DNA from 4 places in the Paucibacter sp. XJ19-41 genome. Region 3 is predicted to be linked to each of the others. Evidence: predicted binding sites of a transcription regulator. Region 3 holds the regulator's gene; each other region holds the start of a gene.
What was found. Region 3 encodes sigma-54, which starts transcription at its own class of promoters, with help from an activator protein. Its sites were predicted from a motif close to TGGCANGNAANCTGCTTT; they were not measured.
Positions count from the first base shown of each region.

Region 1: glnA (type I glutamate--ammonia ligase) is a predicted target of sigma-54. The motif match lies at 1,959-1,976, and genes of this name have one in related genera.
Region 2: xdp1 (exosortase-dependent surface protein XDP1) is a predicted target of sigma-54. The motif match lies at 1,691-1,708, and genes of this name have one in related genera.
Region 4: ureA (urease subunit gamma) is a predicted target of sigma-54. The motif match lies at 2,079-2,096, and genes of this name have one in related genera.

Region 1 covers NZ_JAQOWX010000006.1:35,647-39,530, reverse strand. Annotated here, with positions in the region: gene PO768_RS02845 (sterol desaturase family protein) at 1-78, shown strand, start outside; gene PO768_RS02840 (EI24 domain-containing protein) at 128-1,009, shown strand; gene PO768_RS02835 (competence/damage-inducible protein A) at 1,006-1,812, shown strand; gene glnA (type I glutamate--ammonia ligase) at 2,065-3,480, shown strand; gene PO768_RS02825 (hypothetical protein) at 3,601-3,884, shown strand, end outside.
Region 2 covers NZ_JAQOWX010000040.1:18,134-22,017, forward strand. Annotated here, with positions in the region: gene PO768_RS12430 (acyl-CoA dehydrogenase family protein) at 1-669, opposite strand, end outside; gene xdp1 (exosortase-dependent surface protein XDP1) at 831-1,643, opposite strand; gene prsT (XrtA/PEP-CTERM system TPR-repeat protein PrsT) at 1,802-3,884, opposite strand, start outside.
Region 3 covers NZ_JAQOWX010000129.1:1,104-4,987, forward strand. Annotated here, with positions in the region: gene PO768_RS24110 (DsbA family protein) at 1-29, shown strand, start outside; gene lptA (lipopolysaccharide transport periplasmic protein LptA) at 83-712, shown strand; gene lptB (LPS export ABC transporter ATP-binding protein) at 709-1,482, shown strand; gene PO768_RS24125 (RNA polymerase factor sigma-54) at 1,487-2,992, shown strand; gene PO768_RS24130 (MBOAT family O-acyltransferase) at 3,016-3,884, shown strand, end outside.
Region 4 covers NZ_JAQOWX010000048.1:4,363-8,246, reverse strand. Annotated here, with positions in the region: gene PO768_RS13955 (hybrid sensor histidine kinase/response regulator) at 1-2,039, opposite strand, end outside; gene ureA (urease subunit gamma) at 2,174-2,476, shown strand; gene PO768_RS13945 (HupE/UreJ family protein) at 2,490-3,053, shown strand; gene PO768_RS13940 (urease subunit beta) at 3,136-3,447, shown strand; gene PO768_RS13935 (LysE family transporter) at 3,465-3,884, shown strand, end outside.

The DNA of each region.
Region 1 (3,884 bases), on a different contig from region 3:
GAGGGCGGGCGCGACTACGGGCGCGGCTGCTGGGCCCAGCAATGGCTGGGGCTCAAGCGCCTTCTGGGGCGCGGCTGAAACCGCCCGGGTATGCTTGGCGCCCATTGCCAACAGAAGAGGGATGACGATGGTCAACACGATGGGCCGCCTTGGTGATGCCTTCTGGCGCGCCGCCGCCTATTGCCTGCATCCGCGCGTGATCGCGCTGTCGCTGCTGCCGCTGCTGATCGCGGCGAGCACCACCGTGGGCCTGGCCTATTTCTTCTGGGAGGCGGCGGTCGCCGGCGTGCGCGGCACGCTGGAATCCTGGCTGCTGATCGAGAGCCTGCTGCGCTGGCTGGACAGCATGGGGGGCGAGGGCTTTCGCAGCGTGGTCGCACCGCTTTTGGTGATCGTGATGGCGGTGCCGGTGGTGCTGATCTTCAGCCTGCTGCTGGTGGCGCTGTTGATGACGCCGTCCATCGTGACCCTGGTGGCCGAGCGGCGCTTCCCCACCCTGGAGCGCAAGCGCGGCTCGGCCTGGTGGCAGGGCCTGCTGTGGTCGCTGCTGTGCTCGGCCGGCGCGCTGCTGCTGCTGTTCCTGAGCATGCCCTTCTGGCTGATCCCGCCGCTGGTGCTGGTGCTGCCGCCGTTGATCTGGGGCTGGCTGACCTACCGCGTGTTCGCCTTCGATGTGCTGGCCGAGCATGCCTCGGCCGAGGAGCGCAAGCAGCTGATGCGCGAGCACCGCCTGCCGCTGCTGAGCATGGGCGTGATCAGCGGCTATCTGGGCGCCGCGCCCTCGCTGATCTGGGCGGTCAGCATGATGGCCGTGGTGCTGGCGCCCTTCCTGGTGCTGCTGACGGTCTGGCTCTACACCTTGATCTTCGCGTTCTCGACGCTGTGGTTCGCCCATTACGCGCTGAACGCGCTGGCCGAGTTGCGAGCCCGTACCGTCGTCGTCCCTGAAGCGCCGCCCGTGCTGGAAGAATTGCCATCCCCGCCCACCCTGCTGCCGCCCGCCCTATGAATATCGGTCTGATCATCGTTGGTGACGAAATCCTGTCCGGCAAGCGCCAGGACAAGCACCTGGCCAAGTTCATCGAGATCCTGGCCGCGCGCGGCCTCTCGCTGTCCTGGGCCGAGTATGTCGGCGACGACCGCGAGCGCCTGACGGCCAGCCTGGCCCGCGCCTTCGCCAGCGGCGATCTGGTGGTGTCGTGCGGTGGCATCGGCGCCACGCCCGATGACCACAGCCGCCAGGCGGCCGCTGCGGCCCTGGGTCGCGAACTGGTCCTGCACCCCGAGGCCAGGGAGCTGATCTGGCAGCGCATCAGCGAGATGGCGGCCGAGCAGGGCACGAGCGCCGACCCCGAGCATCCCGACAGCCTGCGCCGCTTCCAGATGGGCGTGTTCCCGGCGGGGGCGGCCATCATCCCCAACCCCTTCAACAAGATTCCGGGCTTTTATGTCGGCACGGTCTACTTCGTGCCCGGCTTCCCGGTGATGGCACACCCGATGATGGAGTGGGTGCTGGATCAGCGTCACGCCGATCTGCACCGCGCCAGCGGCATCAGCGAACGCTCGCTGATCGTGCAGGGCGCGATGGAGGCGGCGCTGACCCCGCTGATGGAGCGCATCGAGGCCGACTTTGCCGGCATCAAGGTCTTCAGCCTGCCCAGCGTCGACCATCCGCAGTGGGGCCGGCATATCGAGCTGGGCGTCAAGGCCGGCCCGGAGCAGGAGCCCGAGCGGCTGGTACAGGCCTATGCCGCGCTGAAGCAGGGGCTGATCCAATTTGGTGCTGTGATAAGCACTGAAATGGTGCGATAGTCGGTGCGGGCTTGCTCTGTTTTGGTGCTTGGTGCGCGCCTGTCGCCCGACCGGCGGTGTGTCCTCAAGGGCGTCAGCGCTGGGCCGGCCGATAATGCCCCGGCCACTCGGTGATGCACCGAGCTGGCGCTCGCTGCTCACCGACTTGGCACGCAAACTGCTTAGTTAGAAACGCACGCGCCGAGGCGCTCGCCGAATTCGTTCGATACCCGTACCACCTGTACAAAGCTTTCCGCTAGCTAGGAGTGATTGATGGCCAAGACCGTCGCCGATGTGATCCAGATGGTGAAGGACAACGAAGTCAAGTTCGTTGACTTCCGCTTCACCGACACCCGTGGCAAAGAGCAGCATGTGTCTGTGCCCGTGTCGCATTTCGATGAGGACAAGTTTGTCTCCGGTCACGCCTTCGACGGTTCGTCGATCGCCGGCTGGAAGGGCATCGAAGCCTCCGACATGCTGCTGATGCCCGATCCGGACACCGCCAATATCGATCCCTTCTTCGAAGAGCCGACGCTTATCCTGTCCTGCGACGTGGTCGACCCGGCCGACGGCAAGGCCTATGAGCGCGACCCGCGTTCGCTGGCCAAGCGCGCCGAAGCCTATCTGAAGTCCTCCGGCCTGGGCGATACCGCCTACTTCGGCCCCGAGCCCGAGTTCTTCATCTTCGACTCGATCCGCTGGGGCAATGACATGTCCGGCTGCTTCTACAAGATCGAATCCGAAGAAGCCGCCTGGAACACCGGCAAGGAATACGAGCACGGCAACACCGGCTACCGTCCCACCGTCAAGGGCGGCTACTTCCCGGTGCCCCCGGTCGACGCCGGCCAGGACATGCGCTCGGAAATGTGCCTGATCCTCGAGCAACTGGGCATCCCGGTCGAGGTGCACCACCATGAAGTGGCCAACGCCGGCCAGATGGAAATCGGTACCAAGTTCAGCACGCTGACCAAGCGCGCCGACTGGCTGCAGCTGCAGAAGTACGTGATCACCAATGTCGCCCATGCCTATGGCAAGACCGCGACCTTCATGCCCAAGCCCATCGTCGGCGACAACGGCTCCGGCATGCATGTGCACCAGTCGATCTGGAAGGACGGCAAGAACCTGTTCGCCGGCGACGGCTATGCCGGCCTGAGCGAGTTCGCGCTGTTCTATATCGGCGGCATCATCAAGCATGCCCGCGCGCTGAACGCGATCACCAACCCCGGCACCAACAGCTACAAGCGCCTGGTCCCCGGCTTCGAAGCCCCTGTGAAGCTGGCCTACTCGGCCAAGAACCGCTCGGCCTCGATCCGCATCCCCTATGTCGCGAACCCCAAGGGCCGCCGCATCGAGGCGCGCTTCCCCGATCCTTCGGCCAACCCCTATCTGTGCTTTGCCGCACTGATGATGGCCGGCCTGGACGGCGTCGAGAACAAGATCCACCCGGGCGAAGCCGCCACCAAGGATCTCTACCATCTGCCGCCGGAAGAAGACGCGAAGATCCCGACCGTCTGCCACAGCCTGGATCAGGCGCTCGAGTATCTGGACAAGGACCGTGCCTTCCTGACCAAGGGCGGCGTGTTCACCGACTCCTTCATCGATGCCTATATCGACCTGAAGATGCAGGAAGTGACCCGCTTCCGCATGGCCACGCACCCGGTCGAGTACGACATGTACTACTCGCTGTGATGTCCATGGGCGGCGAGCGTGCACCCCACGCGACGCTGCCCGGGTCAGCGAACAAGGGACGGCCGTGGCCGTCCCTTGTGCTTTGTGAAACCCGCGCCCGGCATGAGCCACAATCGCGCCATGCTCTATCGCTCCGCCTTGCTGTTCATCGGTCTGACCTGCGGCGCCGCCGCCCAGGCCCAGTCCGTGGTCTACCGCTGTCCCGGCCCGCCGGTGCTCTACACCGACGCGCTGACGCCCAAGGAGGCGCAGGACAAGGGCTGCCGCTCGATCGAGGGCACGCCGATCACGGTGCTGCAGGGGCAGCGCCCGCGCGCGCCCGCACCGACCGCGCCCGGCGCCAGCGCCGAGCCCAGGAGTGGCGATGGCCGCGTTGACCCGGCCCAGCAACGCAGCCGCGACGG
Region 2 (3,884 bases), on a different contig from region 3:
GGCGGGCACCTCGACATTGTCGAAAAACACCTCGTTCACCTCATGCTCGCCGTCCAGCATGATGATGGGCCGCACGGTGACCCCGGGCGACTTCATGTCGATCAGCAGGAAGCTGATGCCGGCCTGGGGTTTGACCGAGGTGTCGGTGCGCACCAGGCAGAAGATCCAGTCGCCGTATTGGCCCAGCGTGGTCCAGGTCTTCTGGCCGTTGACGAGGTACTTGTCACCCTGGCGCTCGGCCCTGCATTTGACCGAGGCCAGGTCCGACCCCGAACCCGTTTCGCTATAACCCTGGCTCCACCAGACCTCGCCGCTCATGATGCCGGGCAGATGGCGTTGCTGCTGCTCGGGCGAGCCGAAAGCCATGATGACCGGCGCCACCATCACCGGGCCGAAGGGGACGACTCGTGGCGCTCCGGCCAGCGCGCATTCTTCCTCGAACAGATGGCGCTGCACGGCATTCCAGCCCGGCCCGCCGAACTGCTTTGGCCAGGCCCAGCCATGCCAACCCTTCTTGCCAAGAATCTTGGCCCAGCGCTGCATATCGTCCTTGGACAGTCGCAAGGCGTTGTGCACCTTGTGGCTGATGTCCTTGGGCAGATTCTCGGCCACCCATTGCCGGATCTCGGCCCGGAAGGCCAGTTCCTCGGGGGTGAAGTTCAGGTCCATGCTGTCTCCTCAGAATGCTTGCGGCTTTTTAGCACGAGCGTTCGATTTGTGCCTGTCTCGGCAGGGACAAAGGGTGAGGGATCAAGCAGGGAAGTGCGTGCAGCCCAAATGGCAAGAGGCCGACGAATCGGCCTCTTTACAGTGCAAGCTGAGGGGGGTAGCTACTTTGCGGTCTTCGCGCGTCGCCGCAGGCCCATCATGCCCAGAGCTGCAATGCCGACTAAGGCGAGCGAGCCCGGTTCGGGTACGCCAGTGCCCGGCGTTTGCGAAGTCTTGTCGCCACCAAAGGTCAGCAATTTGAAATAGTCCTTGGTTGCTGTGTCCAGGCCCGTACCCGAACCTCCGTAGGTGGAGTTGTAGGCGCTGATCAGCCACCAACTCGAACTGACTCCGGCGGCATTGAAAGTGGTCGAGTCATTTGGCAAATTGCCCACATCGGCAACGCTCTTGACCAGTTCCCAGCCATTGGAGATCAAATTGCCGGCACCGAAGCCGGCCAATGATGAGGTATTGCCCACGGCGCCACCCTTGTATCGCATCACGGTCACATCGCTATCGCTGGTCCACCAGCCGAGGCTCAAAGCCTTCAGCGCCACGGAGTCGGCCCCAAAATTGATCAATACCAAGTCGGTATTGGTCATGTTGTCGATGGAGTGTTGTGGGTCCTGCTGCTCATCAGGCGTTGTGCCGGTGTCGCTCCCGTCATAGGGGTTGCGGTTGCGCACGCCGAAGCCACCCGAGTACAAATTGACGGTCGCGTCCTGATAGGTGCTCGAGGAACCGGTGGTCGACCATGCGGTCACAGTCGCTGTGATGCCGTTCGCGCTGCAGCTGTAGTTATTGCCGTGAGCGCTGCCGGATGCTGTGCAACTTTGGGAGTTCCAGGTGGACAAAGCAAAGGCGTTGCCCGAAATCACGCTCGCGCTCATTCCGATCAGCAGTCCTGCGGCATGAGCAAAGTGCTTGGTTTTCATTGTCTTCCTCAGTATGCGTTTGGGCTTGTACTGCCGTTTATACGATTTAAGCAGGTTCTGTACCAACTTATAAAGTTTCAATCGCAATAAGTACTTAGAGAATTGGCGCGGTTCGGCTTTGGTGCAAATGTAAGACTTCCTGACAGGGCTGGCATCCCTCACTTAAGTGTCTGCAGCAGCTTTCTGGCCTCCGTGGCTGATTCGAAGTTCGGGTTGATCTGGATGGCTGATTCCAGTTCGGCGCGCGCCTCGGCCGGCCTGCCAGCCTTCAAGAGCGCTGCGGCGAGGTGGTAGCGCACATCGGGGCTTTCGGGTGCGCGCAACCGGGCGTCGCGTAGCAGCCTCAGTGCTCTTTCGTGCTGGCCGTTCAGATGGTTGGCCCAGCCGGCCGTGTCGATGACGGCAACATTGTTCGGCGCGGCAGAAAGAGTCTGTTCGCTGATCTTCAAGGCCATCGCGGGCTCGATTCGCAGCAGTACGTTGGCCAGGTTATTGCTGATCTCTACATTCCCAGGCAATTGCCTGAGCAATTTCTCATAGGCTTGGCGGGCCGCCGGATAGTCGCCATGTCGAGCATGGCCGTCGGCCAACGCGCGCTGCACAGCGATATCCTTTGGATGGTTCTTGAGCCACTGTTCGGCCAAAGAGCCGGCTGCCTTGCGATCTCGAGGTTCCAGCACGCGCATCAGGCGCTGCACTGAGCCGCTGCTGGGTTCCAACTCATGCGCGCGTCGCAGGGAATCCACAGCGGCCGAGGTATCTCCCTTGGCGAGCATGACTTCAGCCATCAGCGTGTGGCTGGCCGCGCGTTTGGGCTCAAGTTGCAGCACCTTGCGAGCACGCGCCTCACCACGCAGCTTGTCGCCGTCCTGCAGTTCCAGGCTGGCCAGCATGGCCATGGCTGGTGGGTGGTCTGGTCTAAAGCCAAGGGCTTTCTCAAGGCTGTAACGGGCGCCGGCCAGATCTCCGGCGGCTGTCTGTAGCCCTGCGATCTCGAGCAGCGCGCCAGCATCAGACTGGATCTGGCGTGCGGCGTGAATCAGGGTCTGCCGTGCCGCTGTCCGGTCGCCGTTGCGCAGTTGCGCGCGACCATAAATGCCGAGCGTTGCACTGTCCTCGGGCGCTTTGGCCAGCAACACTTTGGCTGCGGCCAGCATCTCGGGTGCTTCCCCGCGTCGCTCGTGCAACTGGACCAATGCGAAATTCGGTCGCCTCTCGCGCGGCCCCGCGTAATCCACCGCCTTCTGCAACCAACGCACGGCTTCTTCCGACTTGCCTCGGCGTTCGGCCAATTGAGCCATTTCCAGATGCGCGTCGATGTCCTGCTCATTGGTCTTCAGCAAGGCACTCAACCGCGCCTGCGCGGCGTCGAATGACCCTTGAGCGACCTCAAGTCTGGCCAGCCCCAGCTTGGCCTGCAGCAGATCAGGCTCGGTTTTCAATGCCTGTTCAAAAGCCGTTCGGGCGCCTTGCCAGTCCCGCGCCTGAAGCTTGACCACCCCGAGCAGATTCAACAGCGTCGGGTTGCTGTTTTGCTGCTTCAGCAGCGACTCGGCAATACGCTGGGCTTGTGGGGTGAGGCCCTCACGCAGATAGAGCGTGGCCAGGGCCATGCCTGCGGCAGTCTGACGAGGGTCTTTTTTGTAGGCTTCCTCCAACTGGGCGCGGGCATTCAAGTTCTGTCCGCCACGCATCAAGCTCAGACCGAGGGCCGCGCGAATATCCGGGATATCCTGCTGGCCCAGCGCCGATTGCAGCAGAGTCGTGGCCTTGCTATAGCGCCGCTGGCTCATATGGGCCGATGCCAGCAGGGTAATGGCCTGGGTATCACGGGGCACGCTGCGCAGATAGGATTCCAGCACGTCGATGGCCTTGTCTACACTGTTTTCACCGATATAAACCTGGGCCAGCAGCTTGGCCACTGGGCTGTTGGGCTGGCCTCTCTGGAAAGCTTCGAGATAGGGCTTGGCCTTCAAAGGCTCGTCCAGGCCGAAATGGGCCAGACCATTGACCATCAGCAGTTGCGGACGGTAACGGATGAACTCGATAGGTACCGGGTCGATCAGGTTCACGACCTCGCTGAGCTTGGCCCGAGTCTTCGCCATGTCCCCCGCGCGGCTGCTCAGCAGGGCTTGAAGGTAGACGGCACGCGGTTCGCCGGGCGAGAGTCTAAGCACTTCGGCCGCGTCAGCGGCGGCCTCGGCATCATGGTTCCGGTCGACATGGATGCCGGCGCGCGCC
Region 3 (3,884 bases):
TCCAGCGCCTGCGCAGCGGCAAGGCCTGAGCCCGCCCAGGCCCCAATCCGGGGCTAGAATGGTCTGCAAGAACTGTGCCGCCATGAACAACAGACCTGCCCCTCTCCGATTGATGCTGCTTGCCCTGGCGCTGGCCGCCGGCGGCTGGGCGGGCTCCGCACAGGCCGAAAAGGCCGACCGCAACAAGCCGATCAATATCGACTACGACCGCGGCGGGGTCGACTTTGTCAAGCAGCGCACCGAGTTCAGCGGCAATGTCGTGCTCAGCAAGGGCAGCATGGTGATGCGCGCGGCCCGCATGGATGTGCGCGAGACCAGTGACGGCTACCAACAGGCCTATGCCAGCGGCGAGGCCGGCAAGCCGGTGACCTTCCGCCAGGCCCGCGATGTGCCGGGCGAGGCGGTCGAGGGCTCGGCCGACCAGGTCGAGTACGACAGCCGCTCGGACACCGTGCGCTTCGTCGGCAATGCGGTGGTGCGGCGCATGCGCGGCGCCACCGTGGCGGACGAGGTGGTCGGTGCGGTGATCCATTACGACAACCGCTCTGAGGTCTTCAGCATCGAGGGCGGGCAGGCCTCGCCCCATCCGGCCGGCCGTGGCCGCATGGTGCTGATGCCACGCGCGGCGGCGGCCTCCGAGCCGGCCGCCTCCGAGCCGGCCCTGCCGCTGCAGACCAGCCCGGGCTTGCAACAGCCGCGCAAGCCTTCATGACGGCCGCCCCCCCGGAACCCAGCGCCGCCCTCAGCCGCCTGGAGGCCGAGGGCCTGCAGAAAAGCTATGGTGTGCGCAAGGTGGTCAAGAACGTCCATCTCGATGTGCACAGCGGCGAGGTGGTCGGCCTGCTCGGCCCCAACGGCGCCGGCAAGACCACCAGCTTCTACATGATCGTCGGCCTGGTGCGCGCCGATGCAGGCGAGATCCGCATCGACGGCCAGGCCGTGCAGCGCCTGCCCATTCACCAGCGCTCGCGCCTGGGCCTGTCCTATCTGCCGCAGGAGGCCTCGATCTTCCGCAAGCTGACGGTCGAGGAGAACATCCGCGCGGTGCTGGAATTGCAGCAGGACGAGAACGGCCGCGCCTGGTCGAGCGCCCGCATCAACGAGGCGCTGGAGAAGCTGCTGGACGAGCTGAGCATCGAGAAGCTGCGCGACAGCCCGGCGCCGGCGCTCTCCGGCGGCGAGCGCCGCCGTGTCGAGATCGCCCGCGCGCTGGCCACCCAGCCCCGTTTCATCCTGCTGGACGAACCCTTCGCCGGCGTCGATCCGATCGCGGTGCTGGAGATCCAGCGCATCATCCGCTTCCTGAAGAGCCGCGGCATCGGTGTGCTGATCACCGACCACAATGTGCGCGAGACCCTGGGCATCTGCGACCGCGCCTACATCATCAGCGAGGGCACGGTGCTGGCCGAGGGCACGCCGCACGAGATCGTCGACAACGCCGACGTGCGCAAGGTCTATCTGGGCGAACATTTCCGAATGTAAGCCCATGAAGCAAAGCTTACAGGTCCGCCTCAGCCAGCATCTGGCGCTCACACCCCAGCTGCAGCAATCGATTCGCCTGCTGCAGTTGTCCACTCTGGAGCTGAACCAGGAAGTCGAGCAGATGCTGGCGCAGAACCCGCTGCTCGAAACGGAGGAGGAATTCCCCGACGCACCGGCCGCTGCCGAGCTGCCAGAGATCCGCAAGGCGCAGGACGAGATCGGCGCCGACAGCGGCGCCGGCGAGCCCGAGACCACGCCCGAGATCCAGGCCGAGGACTTCGGCGCCACCGAGCGCGAGGACTGGGAAAACGGCACCGAGCGAGATGATTTCGACGGCATCCGCGAGCTGCCCAGCAATAGCGGCTCCGGCAGCGGCGACGAAGACGGCGAGCGACCCGAGCAAGACTCGCCGGGCCTGAGCCTGCAGGAGCACCTGAACCAGCAGCTGGCCGGCATGATGCTGAGCCCAGAGGATCGCGCCGCGCTCTATGTGCTGATCGAGTCGCTCAACGAGGACGGCTATCTGGAGGACAGCCTCGAAGAGCTGGTTGAATCGTTGGCCGGCGAGGCGGATCCAGAGGCGCGTGACGAGTTGCTCGACCGGCTGCGCTGCGCCCTCAACTGGCTGCAAAGCCTGGAACCGCTGGGCGTCGGCGCCCGCGACCTGCCCGAGTGCCTGATCCTGCAGCTGCGCGCCCAGCCGCGCAGCGAGGCCCAGGTGGTGGCCATCCTGGTGTGCAAGCAACATCTGGAACTGCTGGCCAAGCGCGATCTGAAGAAGCTGATGGCGCTGACCGGCGCCGACGAGGCCTTGCTGCGCGAGGCCCAGACGCTGATCACCAGCCTCGAACCCAAGCCCGGCCGCCAGTTTGCCCGCGGCCAGGCCCAGGCGGTGATCCCGGACGTGATCGTTCACAAGGTCGGCCGCGAGTTCCGCGTGATGCTGAACCCCGAGGTGGCGCCCAAGCTGCGCATCAACGAGCTCTATGCCCAGGCGCTGCGCGCCACCCGCGGCGGCGTCAGCAACTCGCCGCTGGGCGCCCAGCTGCAGGAGGCGCGCTGGTTCATCAAGAACATCCAGCAGCGCTTCGACACCATCCTGCGTGTCTCACAGGCCATCGTCGAGCGGCAAAAAGGCTTCTTCACCCACGGCGAGCTGGCGATGAAGCCGCTGGTGCTCCGAGAAATAGCCGACGAGCTGGGCCTGCACGAGTCGACCATCTCGCGGGTGACGAATGCCAAGTACATGGCGACCCGCTTTGGCACCTTCGAGCTGAAGTACTTCTTTGGCTCCGGTCTGAACACCGAGGCCGGCGGCAATGCCTCCAGCACGGCGGTGCGCGCGTTGATCAAGCAGTTCGTCGCCGCTGAGGACGCAGCCAAGCCGCTGTCCGACAGCGCGCTATCGAACATGCTCGAAGAGCAAGGCATCCAGGTCGCACGCCGCACCGTCGCCAAGTACCGCGAAGCGCTGAAGATCGCGCCGGCGAATCTGCGCAAGGCGATGTAGCGCGGCAACGCAACGACGCGCAGATGCTCTTCACCACAGCCGCCTTCGTTGCCCTCTACCTGCCGCTGGTGCTGGCCGGATTTTTCGTCATCGGGCGTTGGAGCCATGGCGCTGCGGCCAGCTGGCTTTTTGCAGCCTCGCTATTGTTCTATGGCGTCTGGATGCCCGAGTACGTGCTGCTGCTGCTCGGCTCCATCGTCGGCAACTTCTGGATCGGCCAGGGTATTGCCGCCAAGCGCGCTGATGGCTTGATCCCGCAAGCAAAAATCTTGCTGATCGTCGGCGTCAGTGCCAATTTATTGCTGCTGGCCTACTACAAGTACGCCAACTTCTTCGTCGACAACCTCAACGCGGTGCTGGGCACGCAGTGGCAGCTCGGCGCGGTGCTGCTGCCGATTGGCATCTCTTTCTTCAGCTTCACCCAGATCGCCTTCCTGGCCGACAGCTACCAGAAGGGCACACGCGAATACCGCTTCAGTCACTACGGACTGTTCGTCACCTACTTCCCGCACCTGATCGCTGGCCCCGTGCTGCACCATGCGCAGATGATGCCGCAGTTCAGGGATCCGGCCACCTACCGCATCCAGCCCGCCATGCTGGCGGCCGGCCTGGCCATCTTCGTGCTGGGTCTGGTAAAAAAAGTCGTGCTGGCCGATGGCATCAGTCCCTACGCAGATGCCGTCTTCAATCCGGCGGACGCCGGCATGCACCCCGACTTCCACGAGGCCTGGTTGGGAGCCCTGGCCTACACCTTTCAGCTCTACTTCGATTTCTCGGGCTACTCGGACATGGCAATCGGCATCTCGCTGCTGTTCAATGTGCGCCTGCCTTTCAACTTCGACTCCCCTTACCGCGCAAGCAATATCAGTGACTTCTGGCGACGCTGGCATAT
Region 4 (3,884 bases), on a different contig from region 3:
GCCTGCTGCAGCTGGGCATCGGTCTGGCGGTGCGACTCGATCTCGGCATGCAGGGCCTGGCTCTGGCGGCGCGACTCCTCCTGCGCGACCTGGCGGCTCTTGTGTGTCAGCACCAGCCACCAGCCGATCACGCCGGACAGCAGCAGGAGCGCCACCAGGGCCTTCGCATAGGACGCCCGCAGATGGGGCGCCATCTGTTCGGCCGCCGCGCCCAGCCGCCCCAGCTCATGCTGGTAGAGCAGGCCGAACAGCAGCACGAGCACCGGCAGCACCAGGGCCATCAGACCCAGAGACTGGGTCAGGCCGCTGTCCAGCAGGGGCCAGACCTTGCGGGGGAGCAGCTTTTGCAGGAGCGCACGGGCCTGTGTCGCCAAGCGGGCGTCTGGCTTGCAAAGGTCATCGCAGCGGGCGTCCAGCGAGCAGCACAGCGAGCAGATCGGGCCCTGATAGGCGGGGCAATGCGCCATGTCCGGCCCCTCGTAGGCGCGCTCGCAGATCACGCAGTGCTGCAGGCGTTTGTAGGCACCGCCCTCCCCGCCCTCCTTGCTCTGGCGTGCAATGTAGTAGCGCCCGCCAGTGGCCCAGGCGATCAGCGGCGAGCAGACCATGGCCGTCACCAGCGCGATCAGCGCCGAAAAGGCCTGGGCCATAGTCCCGAACAGGCCCAGATGGGCGGCGATGGACAGCAGCGAGGCCATCGCCATCGCGCCGACGCCGACCGGATTGATGTCATAGAGATGGGCACGCTTGAACTCGATGCCCGGTGGCGACAGCCCCAGCGGCTTGTTGATCACCAGATCGGCCACCACGGTCATGATCCAGGCGATCGCGATATTGGCGTACAGGCCCAGCACCCGGTCCAGCGCCTGGAACAGCTCCATCTCCATCAGGATCAGCGCGATCAAGGTGTTGAACACCACCCAGACCACGCGGCCCGGGTGGCTGTGCGTCAGCCGGGCGAAGAAATTGCTCCAGGCGAGAGACCCCGCATAGGCATTCGTCACATTGATCTTCAGCTGCGAGACGATCACCAGCAGCGCGGTCGCCGCGACCGCCAGGCCGGGCCGGCTGAACACCGTGTCATAGGCGACCAGATACATCTGGTTCGGATCCACCGCCCGCTCCGTCGGCACCATCAGCCGCATCGCCAGATAGGCCAGGAGCGCACCGCCCAGCATCTTGGCCACACCCAGCACCACCCAGCCCGGGCCGCCGACAAAGACCGCCGCCCACCAGCGCCAGCGCCTCTTCGGATTCGCATCGGGCTCGGGCATGAAGCGCAGATAGTCGGCCTGCTCGCCCATCTGCGTGATCAACGCGATGCCCACCGTCATCGCCGCGCCGAACAGCGGCAGGCTGAACTCGCCGCCCCGACCGTCGGCGCCGGCATAGCTTTGCAGCTGGCCGGGCAGCTCCGGATAGCGGATGAAGACATAGACATAAGGGACGATCAGCAGCACAAGCCACAGCGGCTGGGTCCAGACCTGCAGCCGCGCGATGGCCGTCACGCCGTGCGTCACCAGCGGCAGCACCACCAGCGCGCAGATCAGATAGCCCCAGGCCGGCGGGATGTCGAAGGCCAGCTCCAGCGCATAGGCCATGATGGCCGCCTCCAGCGCAAAGAAGATGAAGGTGAAGCTGGCGTAGATCAGGCTGGTCAGCGTCGAGCCGATATAGCCGAAGCCGGCACCCCGGGTCAGCAGGTCCATGTCCACGCCGTAGCGGGCCGCATAGACGCTGATCGGCCAGCCGGCCAAGAGAATGATCAGCCCGGTGGCCAGGATGGCCCAGAAGGCATTGGCAAAACCGTACTCCACCAGCAGGGTCGCCCCGACCGCCTCCAGCACCAGAAAGGAGGCCGCGCCAAAAGCCGTGTTCGCTACCCGGGTGCCGGACCAGCGCCGGAAGCTGTGCGGCGTGAAGCGCAGCGCATAGTCCTCCAAGGTCTCGCTGGCCACCCAGGCGTTGTAATCGCGACGTATCTTGATGACGCGCTGGACGGGTTCGGCGGTCTGGACGGAGGGCGGCGCGACGGGCATGCTTCTCCCTTATCAAGACCCATGCCCAGGACGGCGTCCTGGCATAGCTCCTGCAACAGCATCCCCCATGGAACTGACGCCGCGAGTTCAGCCGCAGGCTGCAGGTGCTGACTAACAAGGAATGAGCGTAGCGAATGGAACTGACTCCACGTGAGAAAGACAAGCTGTTGATCTTCACCGCCGCACTGCTGGCCGAGCGCCGCAAGGCCCGTGGCCTGAAGCTCAACTACCCCGAGGCGGTGGCCCTGATCAGCGCCGCCATCATGGAAGGCGCGCGCGACGGCAAGAGCGTTGCCGAGTTGATGAGCGAGGGCAAGACCGTGCTGGCGCGCACCGATGTGATGGACGGCATCGCCGAGATGATTCCCGAGATCCAGATCGAGGCCACCTTCCCCGACGGCACCAAATTGGTGACCGTGCACCAACCCATTGCCTGAACGACGCACCAAGATGAATAGCAAGCAAGTCCTGACCCTCACCGCCGGCCTCGCTCTCAGCGGTCTGGCCTTCGCCCATGTGGGCCATCACGATATCGGCCACCACGGCTTCGCCGAGGGCTTCAGCCACCCCTTCACCGGCCTGGACCATCTGGCCGCGATGCTGGCCGTCGGCATCTGGAGCGCCGGCACGCCGCGCCGCCAGTGGTTGGCGCCGCTGGTTTTTACAATGATGCTGCTGGCCGGTGCGCTGCTGGCGCAGAGCGGCCTGCACTTCCCGGCCGTCGAGCCGATGATCGCCGGTTCCTTGCTGGTGGTCGGTGCCTTGCTGATGTCGCCGAAGCAGTTGCCGGTCGCTGCGGCCGCCTTGGCGATGGGCGGCTTCGCGCTCTTCCATGGTGCGGCCCATGGCCAGGAGCTGAGCGGCACGGGCGCGCTGGCCGGCATGGTGCTGGGCACGGCCCTGCTGCATGGCCTGGGCATCGCGCTGGGCCTGGCGCTGCGCAAGGGCTCGCTGTGGCTCCCGCGCCTGTCGGGCGCTGCGGTGGCGCTGTTTGGCATGGGCTTGCTGGCATGAGCCGCGCCGCGCCGGGCCGCCCCAAGCAAGCGGCCGTCCCCCCGGGGGACCGGCTGGGGTACTCCACAGACGAGGGGCAGACATGAATCCGGGCGAATTGCTGATTGACGATGAGAACGCCGTCCATGTTCTCAACCCTGGCCGGCGCACGCTGGCCCTGGTGGTGGAGAACGCCGGCGACCGGCCGATCCAGGTCGGCTCGCACTACCACTTTGCCGAGACCAATGCAGCGCTGCGCTTCGACCGCGCGGCCGCGCGCGGCATGCGGCTGAACATCGCCTCCGGCACCGCCGTGCGCTTCGAGCCCGGCCAGCAGCGCAGCGTCGAGCTGGTCGACTATGCCGGCGACCGCCAGGTCTGGGGCTTTCGCGGTCTGGTCCAGGGGGCGCTGTGAACACGCTGACCCTGTTCATGACGGCCTTTGGCCTGGGCCTGGTCTTCAATGCCGCGCCCGGTGCGGTGTTCGCCGAGACCGTGCGTCAAGGCCTGCGCGGCGGCTACCGGCCGGCACTGGCGGTGCAGCTGGGCTCCCTGGTCGGCGATGCCAGCTGGGCGCTGGCGGGCCTGGCCGGCATCGGCTTCGCCTTGCAGTGGGAGGTCTTGCGCTGGCCGGTCGGCCTGGCCGGCGCGGCCTATCTGGGCTATCTGTCCTGGGACAGCTGGCGCGCCGCGCGCACCGTCCATGAACTGGGTGTCGACGCGGCGGCGGGCCACGCGGCCAGGCCGCTGCGCGCCGGCATGCTGCTGTCGCTGACCAATCCGCAGAACCTGGCCTACTGGGCGGCGATGGGCAGCGCGATGGGCGCGATCGGCCTGGCCGAACCGAGGCCG